DNA from 3 places in the Paenibacillus sp. GM2FR genome. Region 3 is predicted to be linked to each of the others. Evidence: a T-box and tRNA genes for the amino acid it is inferred to sense, from the RefSeq annotation. Region 3 holds a T-box; the other regions hold tRNA genes.
What was found. A T-box is a leader RNA that pairs with one kind of tRNA and senses whether it is charged. The one in region 3 lies ahead of leuS (leucine--tRNA ligase), so its partner is inferred to be a tRNA-Leu.
Positions count from the first base shown of each region.

Region 1: it encodes a tRNA-Leu, which carries the amino acid that the T-box ahead of leuS (leucine--tRNA ligase) is inferred to sense. The anticodon was not compared.
Region 2: it encodes a tRNA-Leu, which carries the amino acid that the T-box ahead of leuS (leucine--tRNA ligase) is inferred to sense. The anticodon was not compared.

Region 1 covers NZ_MKZM01000008.1:3,644,609-3,649,586, reverse strand. Annotated here, with positions in the region: gene PAEVO_RS16595 (GerAB/ArcD/ProY family transporter) at 1-298, shown strand, start outside; gene PAEVO_RS16590 (YczF family membrane protein) at 293-553, opposite strand; gene PAEVO_RS16585 (copper amine oxidase N-terminal domain-containing protein) at 777-1,757, shown strand; tRNA gene PAEVO_RS16580 (tRNA-Leu) at 1,893-1,976, shown strand; gene PAEVO_RS16575 (WD40/YVTN/BNR-like repeat-containing protein) at 2,175-2,870, shown strand; gene PAEVO_RS16570 (hypothetical protein) at 3,003-3,194, opposite strand; gene PAEVO_RS16565 (helix-turn-helix domain-containing protein) at 3,364-3,960, opposite strand; purine riboswitch at 4,249-4,348, shown strand; gene PAEVO_RS16560 (NAD(P)/FAD-dependent oxidoreductase) at 4,424-4,978, shown strand, end outside.
Region 2 covers NZ_MKZM01000008.1:3,549,484-3,554,461, forward strand. Annotated here, with positions in the region: gene PAEVO_RS16110 (methyl-accepting chemotaxis protein) at 1-258, shown strand, start outside; gene PAEVO_RS16115 (divergent polysaccharide deacetylase family protein) at 441-1,328, opposite strand; gene PAEVO_RS16120 (DUF6944 family repetitive protein) at 1,549-1,863, opposite strand; tRNA gene PAEVO_RS16125 (tRNA-Leu) at 2,023-2,106, opposite strand; gene PAEVO_RS16130 (YhjD family protein) at 2,288-2,707, shown strand; gene PAEVO_RS16135 (carboxymuconolactone decarboxylase family protein) at 2,788-3,117, opposite strand; gene PAEVO_RS16140 (hypothetical protein) at 3,188-3,406, opposite strand; gene PAEVO_RS16145 (hypothetical protein) at 3,526-3,855, opposite strand; gene PAEVO_RS16150 (xanthine phosphoribosyltransferase) at 4,072-4,641, opposite strand; gene PAEVO_RS16155 (YkvI family membrane protein) at 4,894-4,978, shown strand, end outside.
Region 3 covers NZ_MKZM01000008.1:186,884-191,861, reverse strand. Annotated here, with positions in the region: gene comER (late competence protein ComER) at 1-574, shown strand, start outside; gene leuS (leucine--tRNA ligase) at 555-2,996, opposite strand; T-box leader at 3,085-3,345, opposite strand; gene PAEVO_RS00935 (helix-turn-helix domain-containing protein) at 3,386-4,246, opposite strand; gene PAEVO_RS00930 (Gfo/Idh/MocA family protein) at 4,345-4,978, opposite strand, start outside.

The sequences.
Region 1 (4,978 bases), 3.5 Mb from region 3:
AATTATTGGTGTCTTTTTCAAAATAAGTCTGTATTATTATGCTGCATTGATCTCTGCATCCGAGCTGTTCAACATTCCCTATCAAAAATTGATTTATCCTTTCGCTTTGATCATGCTCGGTAATTCGATGATTCTCGCCCGCTCGTATAGCGAGCATCTTATGAAAGGAAGCCAACATCTATATACGGTTCTCCCTATATTTTCAATCGCAGTGCCCTTGCTGCTTGTCCTGATCGGTTTGATACGCAGGGTAAGTTCTGAGGGAAAGGCAAAGTCCGAATCTAGCTCCGATTCATGAACCTTGTCCCGCGTTTCCAGGACTTTGGTTTGAATCACGGGGCTTTTTATTTTTGAATGCCCGATAACAATCGGGAAGGATCAGGAGACATAGCAGCACCGTAACCGTTAGCTTCTCTATGATGGAGAATAGAGTAAACTGCCAGTTGATGATAAAGTTATACCATGGGAACCCGAACAGACAATCTGTAAGCACGGTATAAGAAAGGCAGAGGGAGCCTAACAGCAGGATGATCGCATATTTTTTGATATACATCGTTATTTCCTCACATTTCATATGGTTTATGACACGCCAATCCATGACAACGTTGTATTAGTATGAAGGGTTTATTGAATAAACATACAGTGGAGAGTTTTTATCCAATCGAGACGGCTGGGACAGAAGTATAGTAAATCCGTTTATAGATGGGCCTAAGGGTTATAGATCTTATATAATGAAAATAGATAGTGAACCGGGCTTTAGGAGGGGAGAGTTTGTGATGAAGAAACGTCAAGGCGTGAGAAGGCTGCTGGCTGGGATCGTGGCGGTAGTGTTAGGGATGACCGGTTCCGTGGCATATGGGGGAGAAGCTTGGGCTGCGGACACATCCTCAGGTGGACCTATCGAAGTTCGGGTGAATGGAGGCCGACTTCTGCTGGAATCACCTCCCTTTATTCATAACGGCAGGGTGATGGTGCCTTTCCGCGGCATTTCAACAGCGATGGGAGCCGAAGTGCGTTGGGACCAAGCCAAGCAGACGGCCATTGTAAGTAATGGCACACATACAACGAGTTACACCGTGGGGCAGAATCATGCCATGAAAGACGGCAAAGCTGTGACCCTGGATGCCCCGCCTCTGCTCAAGGAGGGACGTATTTATATCCCCCTCCGATTCTCGGCAGAGGGTCTGGGAGGTAAGGTTGTTTGGAATAACCAGGCTAAAGAAGCTATGATCTATCCGTTACTCACACCGAAGGAGGCAGAAGCAGTTCTGTCCAAGATGAGTGATCAAGCGATGACATTTTTGAAAAACAAGGATTTTGAAAAGCTTGCAGAGCTCGCTCATCCAAACGGGATCACTTTTTCCCCTTATGCGCATGTTGACCGGCAGAAGGATGTCACACTTGGCAAGCAGCAGCTGAGGAAGGGATTTAACCACGATACCTTATACCGATGGGGTGAGTATGATGGCAGCGGAGAACCAATCTCGATGAATTTTGAGAACTATTTTAATAAATTCATCTATACCCGCTATTTTGCCGCAGCGCCATGGATCGGTTACAACCAATCCAAGAGCGAAGGAAATACGGTGAACAATGCAAGCAGCCAGTATAAGGGAGCTGTCATCGTCGAGTATTACTTCGATGGAGTTCATCCTGATTATGCGGGGATGGATTGGGAAAGCCTCCGGCTTGTATTTGAACAAGATGGGGAGAACTGGGTGTTATCTGGCGTCATACATGATCAATGGACCATCTGAGATCAACTTGAGCTGTCGAAACCATATATAGTTTGATGGTTTCGACATTTTTTTTAAAAAAATGCTTGCTTTTTAACTCTGGGCGTAATATACTCTTAATTACGGTGATCAACTCGATCACGACTTACATAACATGCGGTCGTGGCGGAATTGGCAGACGCGCACGGTTCAGGTCCGTGTGGGCTAACCCCCGTGGAGGTTCGAGTCCTCTCGACCGCATCTATGAAGCAAAGCTGTTTTTCAAGTGGAAATTTAACTTGAAGAACAGCTTTTTTCGTTCCTCTTCATGTGGAAATCGCGTTATACTAAACAAGAGGAACCGTTCAGCTTTAGGGTAAATTCGATGGAGTTGGATTTATAATATAAGACCTGTTAGCATTACTGGCTGGTTATTATGAATACAAGGGGTGTGATCCTGTGATAAAACCTCGAAAAGGGCTTAGCTTTATTTTGTTGCTGCTTGTTGTCGTTAGTTTGTCTGTTGGATGTCAATCGACGGATGAGGGGAATACGGCTGAGCTTCCGGTACCGGAGCAATCGGTGAATTCTTCGAATGAGGATGCCCCGGAGACAGAGCCCTCATCCGGCTCAGAAGACGATGACGCCGCGGGAAGCGGTGCTGTTGCAGAACCGGATGAGGATACGGACGTTACTCCAGATCATCAGGCCGCTGAGCCCGATGTGGATTTAGCGGATGTGACGGCGGTCCGGCTCATTAATCATAGCTCGGGCTGGATTGGCGGAGAAGGCTGGATTGCTTTTAGTGATAACGGTGGTACGGAATGGGAGGTTCAAGCTCAGCCGAAAGGCACCGTACGTCAAATCTTCGCGCTGAATGGTAAGCAGGCGTGGACGGTGATGGAGAATAACGATCTGTACCGCACTATGGATGGCGGGGAGACGTGGATTCGGATTGGAAGCACGCCGAATGCCGGATTTCTCCATTTCACATCGCCTGAAACGGGATTCAGCGGTCAAGCCAAAACCGAGGACGGAGGCAAAACTTGGATCAACCAGGATATACCGGATACGACTGTCGGCCGCCCTGCCACGGGAGCTATCACCGATGAAGCTGCTGAAGCTCCCAGGAACGAAGGCGCTGCTGTGTCTTGACCGTTATATGTTGTTTCTGCGAGGCCCCATAACGAATGAATAACAAAGAAGGCCGGAATCTCCGGTCTTCTTTTTGTGGTTCTGCCTCCATTCTCAGCGAGGAAGAGGCAGAACGATGAATCGTATCGTTCATTAAGGCAACTCTTTGAATATCATTCGGGAGCCTAGCCAAAGACCAGCCGTTACTCCGAATAAACCGAAGAGGACCACCAGGACGATCAGATTCAAGGAGTGCCAGCCCAGCAGGAATCCAAAACCGCTTCCCATGGTTGTTCCGGCCAGCAATCCCAATGCAGCACCAATTTGCTTTTGACGTAGCGTCATCTTTCTGTCACCTCAATTGTTGGATGATGCAAACGGAATGTTACTTGTATTCCCTGATCATCTCGAAATATGCCGTAACAGAAAATAAGCCCGGCTTAGCCGGATCGACCCGGCAAGCTGAGCATTGGTTGAATAGTAAGTATGGTTATAATATAACGTGCAACTTCAATTAGGAATTTTGCTTTAATGCGCAATCTGCGAATAGAACAGATTTAGGGATACGGAAGAACTGTTCCGCTTTTTCCTGGAACGCTGCTGACGGCACGGTGCCCTGGTGCAGCCATTTGCGGAATGTGCCGGGATGAACGCCGATCCAGCGGCTGACATCGCTTACCGACAAATCATGAACCATGCACAGACCTGTCAGAATCCGATTGCTAACTGGTGATCGTGTCAGGGTGCGTTTCATGAAACGGGAAGGCGCCGGCTGACAGATTAAAGGTGACTTGTCCAGCAGTTCTTCCCTGAAGAGAATGTGGCGGGGATAACCCAAGTAGTCACAGGCCTTCTCCAGGTTGTTTTTACCGGGAACGCGTCCCTCATATACCCAGGCGCTGACACTACGGGAGGATACTCCCAGTTCCTCGGCCAATTGCGACAATTTGATATCGTTGGCCATAAGTACGGCTAGTAGGACGCGGTTGCGAATTTGGCAGCGGGTCGGCCGGCGAAAGCGCTTGACTCGCACACCTTTCCCCAAATATTTACGATTGATCAGGGACCACGCCTCAATGGAGTGTTTTTCTTGCTGCAGTTGTGTAGGCATAATTCCTCCGATTTTTTTAACACAATACTACAATATTCGACACTCACTTTTCAATAGCCAATCATCAAACAATTGTTTCCATTTCGTTGTTACCTGATTTATAAGTCGGATGTAATGGTCCGATAGACCTACCTGTTGGATTGATTATTTTGATGTATCGTTCGCTTTTTCATGATATTTATAGAGGGGAAAGAGGTTATAGACGAGGATGTATGGAGTCAAATCCGAACGATAAACGAATTATCTATTGACTCATTCGTAAATCCGTTTTATATTAACTATGGTTGATGAAGAACAAAGAAGCTTATTCGTATATCCCTGAAAATAAGGTTCAGGGGTTTCTACAAGGGACCTTAAATTCCTGACTACGAATAGGATGCGCAAGCATACCTATTCGAAGCAGGATTTTTTTGTGTCCAGAAGCGGTGTGCAGAAGCGACAGTCAAACACACAGGGGGATATGATGAGCAAATATGATGTTATCGTTGTGGGTGCCGGTCCGGCCGGTATTTTCGCTTGTTATGAACTGACATTGAAGTCACCAGGAAGCAAGGTGCTGCTGGTTGACAAGGGACATGATATTTACCGGAGAAGCTGTCCGATCCTGGAGGAGAAGATTAAGCTCTGTCCACCGGCAGTAGGACGTAAGGAATTTGCCGGTTGTTTGCCGGCCTGCTCGATAACAGCCGGATTTGGTGGGGCGGGCGCATACAGCGACGGCAAATTCAACATCACCACGGAGTTTGGCGGCTGGATGACCGATTATTTGCCCGGCTCCAAAGTCATGGAGCTCATCCAATATGTCGACGCTATCAATCTGGAGCATGGAGCGACACCCGCCATTACGGACCCGACAACAAATGCGATCCGGGATATTGAACAGCGTGGATACGCAGCAGGCCTGAAGCTGCTGCGTGCTCAGGTAAGACATCTTGGAACCGAGCAGAATTTGGAGATTCTGAAGTCGATATATGAATATTTGAAGACTAGAATTGATATGGCTTTCCGGGCGGAAGTC
Region 2 (4,978 bases), 3.4 Mb from region 3:
TCCGAGCTGCTCGCCGCCGCTGCCGAGGATGATCTGCGAAAGCATCAGGCTGTTGATAAAGTGGTACAGCTCATGGAGAAAATTGCATCGGTCAGCAAGGAGAACCGGAAGATTTCCAAGGATGTGGAGAGCAAGGTACAGGAGCTTACACAGGAAATCGAAAGCGTAAGGTACACTTCCGGCAATGTTGAAGTTATTGCAAAATCCATGCAGCAGCTGGTAGGACAATTCAAGCTCACCGATTCCCGTATCCGATAAATTGAATGCACCTCAACATAAGTACAGCCTTCCATACAGGGATCCGAATCACCGGGACCTTGTATGGAAGGCTATTGTTTTTTATGGCCGTGCAGGGAGTGGGCTGACCATTGTCCGATAACCTTTGTACCGTCCAGTTACTCACAAGATGCCATTACATTGCCATCGGTTCTGCTATTGCGCTAATGCGCACGAAGCGGATCAGGCCTCCAGCTTGAATGCTCTCTGACCAGATCGCTGATACCGACAAACTCCACCTTTGTCTGCAGTTTCGGAATGGTTCCTTTCAGTGCTTCTGCCGTTCGCGTTCCATATTTGCCGACATGGCCAATGGCAATGCAGGATGTTCTCTCTTCCGCATGCTGTGCCGCAGTCTGCAGCTGCTTACTCACGTGCTGAACGGTATGAACATCATCCAGGAATATGTCATTGGCGATGGACGGCATCCCCTTCTCCGCTGCCAATTTGCCAACCACGCTGCGGTAGTTTGTCTTGCTGTCGATAAAGAACAACCCTCTCTCCCTGCATACTTCGAGTACAATGGACATGACCCGCTCATCCCCGGTAACCTTGGAGCCCATATGATTATTAATCCCTACGGCGTAAGGGACCGAATCGATTGCCTCTTCCATGCGTTTACGAATCTCCTCATCGGTGAGCGAACTCAGAATGGCACCCGGTCCTAGCCAGGAAGATCGTCCTTGCTTTGGCTCCATGGGCATATGGATAATGACGTCATGGCCTTGACGATGCGCGGCTTCGGCGTCCTTCACGCTTGTCGACAAAAAAGGCATCACGGCGACCGTGATCTTGACAGGCAGATTGAGCATTTCCTGAGTCCCTTTCTGATCATTGCCAAAATCATCGATGATGACGGCTAACTTTTTAACTTTCGCTTCTTGACCATGCCTGCTGCTCCCGGATTCTTTGTGCATCTCTTTTGTTTCTTGATGATGAGGAGCTGCCGCTGGGATCCTCATCACTCCCGCCCCATATCCGATCTGACCTGCGTTCACGAGGATCCATACCACACATAGCAAGATAGCCGATTTTTTATATACGTTCCGCATGGTTACTCCCCTTTCCATTCATTTTCATGCTAATGTACACCTAACCGTATTGTTTGAGAAAAGGTATGCAAATATGTAAGCAAGGTGCATTCAGCATAGACACACAACCTTTTTACTAAGAAATAAAAACAAGACACGTCCCGTCGCCGGAAAACGTCTTGTTTCATATTCCTTATTGATTCGGTTCAGCTCCCCTTCAAAAAGTAAAAAGCATCGTCATTCAGGAATCCCCCGCTCCCGCAATGACCCGCAGCGCATTTCCGACGGATTGCAGAAGATTGCCGGCCACCGTCAGATCGTTGGCTTTCTTATTCGCAGCCGTGCCCCGCAGCTCCGCGGTAATTTTAGCCTGAGCGGCGTTGGCTATCGACTGCATCGCATTTCCAAGGATGGAGAGCCGTTGACCTTCATCTTGCTGCTTCCTTCTTTTGGACAGCATTTTCGTTTGACCAAGCGCGGCAATATTCGTCCCCAATGCTTGCAGCCAAGCATAGGCCGCGAGCTGCTCCTGAGGATCCAATGACTTAGCTGGCAAGGCAATCCCTTCTTTCAATTATCCATATATTTCATTATTTAATATAATACGCGCATCATTTATTTTGGTTAAAGTCTTACATCCCGCCCCTTCCAAATCTAAACACAAAAAAAGCTCGTAAACTGCTAAAAAGCAAGTTTACGAGCTTCTTCAGAAGAATGCGGTCGAGAGGACTCGAACCTCCACGGGGGTTAGCCCACACGGACCTGAACCGTGCGCGTCTGCCAATTCCGCCACGACCGCGTATCATGTTCATCGCTTATAGGAGACAAGTCCTTATCAGCGGCGACAAGATATATAATATCACGCCATGTGAATCGAGTCAACATTTTTTTTGAACTTGATTAAAAACCTGTTTTTCGGTTAAAATAAGAACATAAGTTCTCATTCAATAACCATTTTCTATATAAAGGCGGTGATGTTGATGGCCATACCGGCTGTTACGACGGAGGAACGAGCATTGATCAAAAGTTATCTGCTGCTGATGTTCATCCATAAGGTGTTTGAAAGGGATTGCCGAATCATTCAGGAGAGCGGTGTCTTCAAGAGCCCTCAATTGTATGTAGAGGTTGTGGGGAACGGAGCCAAACGGGCTGCTGTGCTTCTTCGTGAGGTGAAGCAAGAATTTACCAAGCGGGCGATCAAGGTGTATGATATCGGGCAAAACCAGGAAGGAATCCAGGCGCGATATGCATGTCGTGGTTACATTGGTTCGATGAACATTCTATGGCCATCCTTCCGTGAGGAGATGATGGACCGCATGCGAGCCTATCTTGGACTGGTCTCGCCCGAGACCGAGTCCTCTATGCAAGCCCATCCTCCTGCCGCTGTTTCCGCCCGCTAAATCGCTGCCCCTTAAACAGAGAATAACCGTCTCCCCCTGAACAAGATTGCTCCGGTGAGACGGTTATTGGTGATCGCGAATCAATGAAGATTATGCTGCACGCGGGTCAGTCCCTGCGAGAGAGCATGTCCCGCGCTGGCGGCAGACGCCACGGCTACAGCCTCCATAATCTGCGCATCCGAGGCTCCCTTCGCACGGGCTTCCTCCATATGATAGAAGGTACACAGCTCATTATTGGCAAACAGTCCGATCCCCAGTGCGATCAGCTGCTTCGTTCGCTCATCCAGCTCGCCATCCTGAAAGCAGACGCCGGTGAACTGATGATACGCCTCTGCCATATCCGGCATGCTCTGCTTCAAATTCAGAATTTCATTCTTATAAGCCGAAACCTTGTCATTGGACATTTCCATAACCTAAAGCACCTCTTCCACAAAAAATTTGATGCGAGGTTAAGTTGTCCGACGAGTGCGAGATCTATGCCTACTCTTCGATCGGGCTTACTCTTGGATCTTTTTTAAGCTGGTAGCTGTAGCGGCGATCCAGTTTAACGACCCGCCGGTTTCTGCGGCGTATAATGACCTGCTCGGGGTCCCAGGCTACGACAAAGCCTATAATATCATTGGTCTCCAAGCCATCCCGCACAACCCGGACCAATTCGCCAGAGAGCCTAAGCTCATCAAGTCTTTCATCGCTAATCATCACCATACCTCCTTCATAAACTTACTGTGCAAAAAAAGACCTAAATGAGATCATTTAGGTCTTTTGAATGCGTTGCGATATCGACAAACATCCCGACTAAGAGATGTTCTATATACCCATTAACGCTGTGCCGGCTCGATACTGTCATTCTTCTCGTACCAAAAATCCAGAACGGTTGAAGACATGACGCGCTTTTCGATATATTCTACCTGCTGAGGCGTAAACTGTTCCTTCCACTCGAAGGAAACCTCCTCACACAATCCGGCAATCGTCAGCAGTTCTGACCAGGCAACATAGCGTTTGTACCAGAAAAACTGAGGATGTTCAATCATATAGGGATATAGATCATCAAACTCCGTATGTTTACAATCCAAAGCACGTTCAAAATGTACCTTTGCTTCATTCAGCTTCTCAATCAAAAACGGCTCGGTTACAGGTTGTTTCCCCATGGTGCTGCCTCCTCTCTCTTGCCTACCTCTTTATTATAAGCGAAAATCACGGAGGCGAAAAGATTTTGTTGTGATTTTAGGCTGAAATGCATTTAAATTCGTCTACGAATTTCCATGATTACGCACGCCAAAGGCCAGGGTACAAACGTTCATGACTTAAGGCCTACCTTTCAGCTCTATCCTGTCATGCCATAAGCGCTTGATATAATCCTGATCCTAGCTGAACGTAATCTTGCCGTCCTCAAGCGACGATATGGTGACAAGCGACTCCACATGAATATTCTGTTCGCGCAGCGTTCTCGCTCCGGCCTGGAAACTCTTTTCAATCACAACGCCAAGCCCGATTAATTCCGCCCCTGCCCGTTCAATGATCTTGATCAGGCCTCTTGCAGCGTCTCCGTTCGCGATAATGTCATCAATGAAGAGCAATTTATCCCCTTCACCGATAAACTGGCGCGATACCATAATATCCGTGACAATGCCCTTGGTGAAAGACGGAACCCGCTCACATAAGGCGTCTGGATCGGCGAGCAGCGTTTTTTTGCGCCGGGCGAATACCATGGGGACTCCCAATTCAAGCGCCGCGGCAAATGCAACAGAAATGCCGGAGGATTCCAGCGTCACGACCTTGGTCACGCCGCTCTCTTTAAATCTCGCCGCAAATTCCCGGCCCATATCCATAATTAAAGCCGGGTCCACTTGATGCGTCAGCAGGGCATCCAGCTTCAGCACCTGATCCGACAACACGACACCTTCTTTGATGATCCGCTCCTTCAACCAATCCATCCCAAAGACCTCCCACGATTCCTTTGTCGTAAAAGTAACATATTCCTCCTTGTACGGCAAGTACAAACGGATACTCCGTCATTTAACTGTACGGTTTCCGTCATCATTCCTGACATTGATCTCCGCTGCCTGGCACTAATCATGGGTCATGCCTCCAGCCAAGGACCTGGGACAGGTAGGAGTCATGTCCCAGCTGAGCCAAGCATACCTTGTACTATGCAGAACGATTAACTTTCAAGGGGGATGCGGGGCTTGCGTAATTCTATTCGTGTTTTACAGATCGCCTTTACATATATCGGAACCATCGTTGGCGCTGGCTTTGCTACCGGACGGGAAA
Region 3 (4,978 bases):
AATCGCGATATCCATCACGAGTCCGGTCCAATTGATCCATCTGGAATCATCGCTGCCCTGCAAGGTGGCGAAAATCATACCGAGCATCACCAACTTAACTGGAGGCGGAGCATCGTTATGCATGTATGGTTCCCGAATAAAAGAAGAAGACAGGCAGCTTATAGAAAGCCTCCTGTCTTATATCAGCAGGCCGCTCGAGATACTGGAATCGCACACGCGAATCACTTCCGATTTCTCCAGCTGCGGGCCTGCTTTTTTAAGTTTATTCATGGAAAAATGGATTGACGCTGCCGTTGAAATGACCGGAATCGACCGCAGGACCCTGAATGCATTAGCCGGTGAAATGCTGCTTGGCACCGGCAAGCTGCTAACGGAGGAGGGCTTCTCCCCCGAACAGCTGCAAGAGCGGGTGGCGGTTCCCGGAGGCATCACGGCCCAGGCTTTGGCACTGCTGGATTCAAACCTGGACGGATTGTTCTACCAATTGATCAAAACCACACACGACAAGTATGAGGAGGATTTGGCCAAACTGGATGCTGCCTTCGGTTTTACGATTAACCGGCCACGATATTGACCAGTTTACCCGGTACGGCAATGACTTTGCGAATACTCTTTCCTTCCAGCGCCTGCTTGACATTTGGAAGGGAGAGGCTATGTTGTTGCATGGCTTCTTGGTCCATGTCTTTCGAGATTTTGGCACGTTCTACGATTTTGCCGTTAACTTGAACGACAATCTCAACTTCGGCCTCTACAGTCCAAGCCTCGTCGTACTCCGGCCATGGCACGTAGGTTACGCTCTCCGTGTAGCCTAAACGGCTCCACAGCTCTTCAGCCAGGTGAGGGGCCAGCGGGGAAAGCAGCTGAACAAAGTTCTCCATCGCTTTGCGCGGAAGCTCTTCCGTCTTGTATCCCTCGTTGATGAATACCATCAGCTGGCTGATCGCTGTGTTAAAGCGCATATGCTCAAAGTCTTCCGTTACTTTCTTAATCGTTTTGTGCAGCGTACGTTTGAATTCGTCCGTACCCTCGCCTTCCACGATTTTAGGGTTCAATTGACCGTCGTCCCCGATGAACAGGCGCCATACCCGGGAGAGGAAACGATGTGTTCCTTCAACGCCATTGGTGTTCCATGGTTTGGTCGCTTCCAGCGGCCCCATGAACATCTCGTACACGCGCAGCGTGTCGGCACCGTATTCGTTCACAATATCATCCGGATTGATGACATTGCCGCGGGACTTACTCATTTTCTCATTATTGTTGCCCAGGATCATACCCTGATTGACCAGCTTCTGGAAAGGCTCCTTCGTATCGACAACGCCCAGGTCATACAATACTTTGTGCCAGAAGCGCGCATACAGCAAATGAAGCACCGCATGCTCCACACCACCGATGTAGAGGTCAACCGGCAGCCATTCCTTCTGCTTCTCCTTAGAGCACAATTCATCATTATTACGGGGATCGATGTAACGCAGGTAGTACCAGCAGCTGCCGGCCCATTGCGGCATCGTATTGGTCTCGCGGCGGGCTTTCATGCCGGTTTCGGGATCTACCGTTTCCACCCACTCCGTAACGTTAGCCAGCGGCGATTCGCCGGTACCGGAAGGTTTAATCTGATCCACATCCGGCAGCAGTAATGGAAGCTGATCCTCAGGCACGGTCTTCATCGTTCCGTCTTCCAAATGCAGAATCGGAATCGGCTCACCCCAGTAGCGTTGACGGCTGAACAGCCAGTCGCGCAGACGGTAAGTTACCTTCTTTTTGCCCTTGCCCTCTTTTTCCAGCCATTCATTCATCGCCTGGATAGCCGCTTCATTGTCCAACCCGTTCAAGAAGCCGGAATTCACATGCGCGCCACTGCCGCTGTATGCTTCCTCCTCGACATTTCCACCCTGAACGACTTCAATAATCGGAAGACCGAATTGCTTCGCGAACTCCCAGTCGCGGCTGTCATGACCCGGAACCGCCATGATGGCCCCCGTTCCGTAGCCGGCAAGCACATAATCCGCGATCCAGATCGGCACCTTAGCGCCGTTTACCGGATTGATGGCGTATGCACCCGTAAATACACCGGTTTTATCCTTGGCCAAATCCGTCCGCTCCAAGTCGCTTTTACGGGCTGCTTGATCTTGATAAGCCTTGACGGCTTCACGCTGATCGGCTGGCGTAATTTTATCGACGAGGTCATGCTCCGGCGCCAGGACGCAGTAGGTTGCCCCGAACAGCGTATCCGGACGGGTTGTGAACACCTCCAGATGACCATCGTAACCTTCGATGTCAAAACAGACCTCAGCGCCTGTGGATTTGCCGATCCAGTTGCGCTGCATATCCTTCAGGCTTTCGCTCCAGTCCAGTTCATCCAGATCCTCAAGCAGACGATCCGCATATTCGGTAATACGCAGAATCCATTGGCGCATCGGTTTACGTACGACCGGATGGCCTCCGCGTTCGCTCTTGCCGTCGATGACCTCTTCGTTCGCAAGCACGGTACCGAGCGCTTCGCACCAGTTCACCGGCACTTCAGCCACATAGGCAAGACCGCGCTTATAGAGCTGGATAAAGATCCACTGGGTCCATTTATAATATTCCGGATCGGTTGTGCTGATCTCACGGTCCCAATCATACGAGAAGCCGAGAGATTTGATCTGGCGGCGGAACGTATCAATATTCTGCACGGTAAACTCGCGAGGATGTTTGCCTGTATCCATTGCATACTGCTCCGCTGGCAGACCGAAAGCATCCCATCCCATAGGATGAAGCACGTTGTATCCGCGCATCCGCTTGTAACGGGACACGATGTCAGTCGCTGTATACCCCTCCGGATGTCCTACATGCAAGCCTGCGCCTGATGGGTACGGAAACATATCCAGTGCGTAAAATTTCGGTTTGGATGATGAATCTTCCGTTTTAAAGGTTTTGTTCTCATCCCAGTATTGCTGCCATTTCGGTTCGATGGCCTGCGGCTGGTAGCCGTGGCCGGTTGGTTGATTGTCCGTCATACTTCATTGCTCCTCCTTCACAGTCGAGAGACAAGGCCTATGCCATTGCCCAAAAAACAAAAAAACCTCATCATCCATAGCGCTGATCGCTAGGGACGAGAGGTTTGATTCCCGTGGTACCACCCTAGTTAGCCAAAGGCATGCTTTGCCTTTCACTCCCTTTGCATCCTTATCGCGGATGAGACGACGGTGCTTCAGCGGCCGAATCTGCCGGAATACAGCCCTCCAGCGGCCGGGTTAACACCATTGCTCCGAGGCGAGTTCATCCCTATCGTCAACCGGTTTTCACCAGACACCGGCTCTCTGCATGATCGAAAGTGGAACGATTGATCCTCATCATCGCGTTCATATTACCGTTTTAATGTGGCTATTATACCCAAAAAGTCCGATCAAGTCAACGGAAGCTCTTCACCGTTTCTGCGATAATATTCCGGCGTCGTCCCGACCATGGCCTTGAACATCCGGCTGAAATGAGCCAAATGCTTGAAACCTGATGCCTGGCTGATTTCCGTGATGCTGAGATGCGGGTGGAGCCTGAGCAAAATTTTAGCTTGGTTAATCCGCCGGTGATACAAATATTTAAACACCGTCGTTCCGGTAACCTCCTTAAACAAGGAGGATAAATAGTGTTTCGTAATATGCATATCGCGGGCGATTCGCTCCAGCGTCAGATCATGCATGTAGTTTTCCTCGACAAACGATACGACATGCTGGACATGCCGCTCTTTCTCGGAGATGGAGTCCTGATCCTGCACAGCGTCCTGGCACCAGTCCGCGATGACGTACATCATCTCCTGAATACGCAAGGTCATCCGCTCCTGGCGAAAACCGGTCGTGGATGCCGAGAGACGATGTATATCGGCCAGCATCCCTTCGAATTCGTCACGGTTTGCCCCTGTCAGTGTCATGCGATGATTACGCAGCGTTTCGAAGGGGTCCAGCAATATCGATCTGGCCGTCTCCGAAAGCCCCTTGCAAATCCAGGCAGGATCGAAATGCAGAATGCTTCTGACGTATCTGGAATCAGGCTCTACATTCGGACAATGGAGCGTGAGCCCGTTCATCAGGAGCAGATCCCCCGGCTTCAGGGCAAAAATGGAATCACCGATCAAATAAGTGCAGCGTCCTTCGTGAAAGTAATAAATCTCATAAAAAGCATGCGAATGAAACTGCCCGCCCGACAACGGCCGTTCATTGTAATAGATCAGATCAAACGGCGCTTGCAGCTGCATGCGATCAAATCCCGGCATCATATGGGAAGATGAGGTCATCTAGAGAATCGCCCCTTTAGCGATTTTGGAGTTATATAACCCTCAACGTAACGGGGTTTTCTCTATTATATATGATTTTATGGAATGCGCACGGCTTCATTTTGGGCAATCACGCACAACTCTCCGGCTTTGAAGGCGTGCTCCTGGGACATGGCATGTTCCGTACGTTCCAGACAATCGAGGATAAGCTCTCCGAAGAATGGGTAGCCTACCTTGCCTCGAAGCTCCATATGAAACTCTCCCTCGCCATTAACCAGGTACAGATGATCGCCCTGCGGATTCCTTGCGATATCGATGTATTTGCGAAGCTCAATGTATCCTTCTGTGCCCAGAATAAAGGTTCTTCCGTCGCCCCAGGTGCCAAGGCCTCCAGGTGTCAGCCAGTCGACACGGAAATAATTCGTGGCCCCGTTGTCCCCCACTAGCGTTGCATCTCCGAAATCCTCCAGCTCCGGGTACTCCGGATTCGCATAATTGCCCACCTTGCTGCTGAGCACCTTGGCATCGCGGCAGCCCGCATAAAACAAAAACTGTTCAATCTGGTGGGAGCCGATATCACACAGAATGCCGCCGTACTGTTGATGACGGAAAAACCAGTCCGGACGGGAGGGCGCATTTAATCGGTGCGGTCCTGTTCCCATCACCTGCACCACTCGCCCGATTGCCCCGTCCTGGATCAGACTTCCTGCATGGACGGCACTCTCCACATGC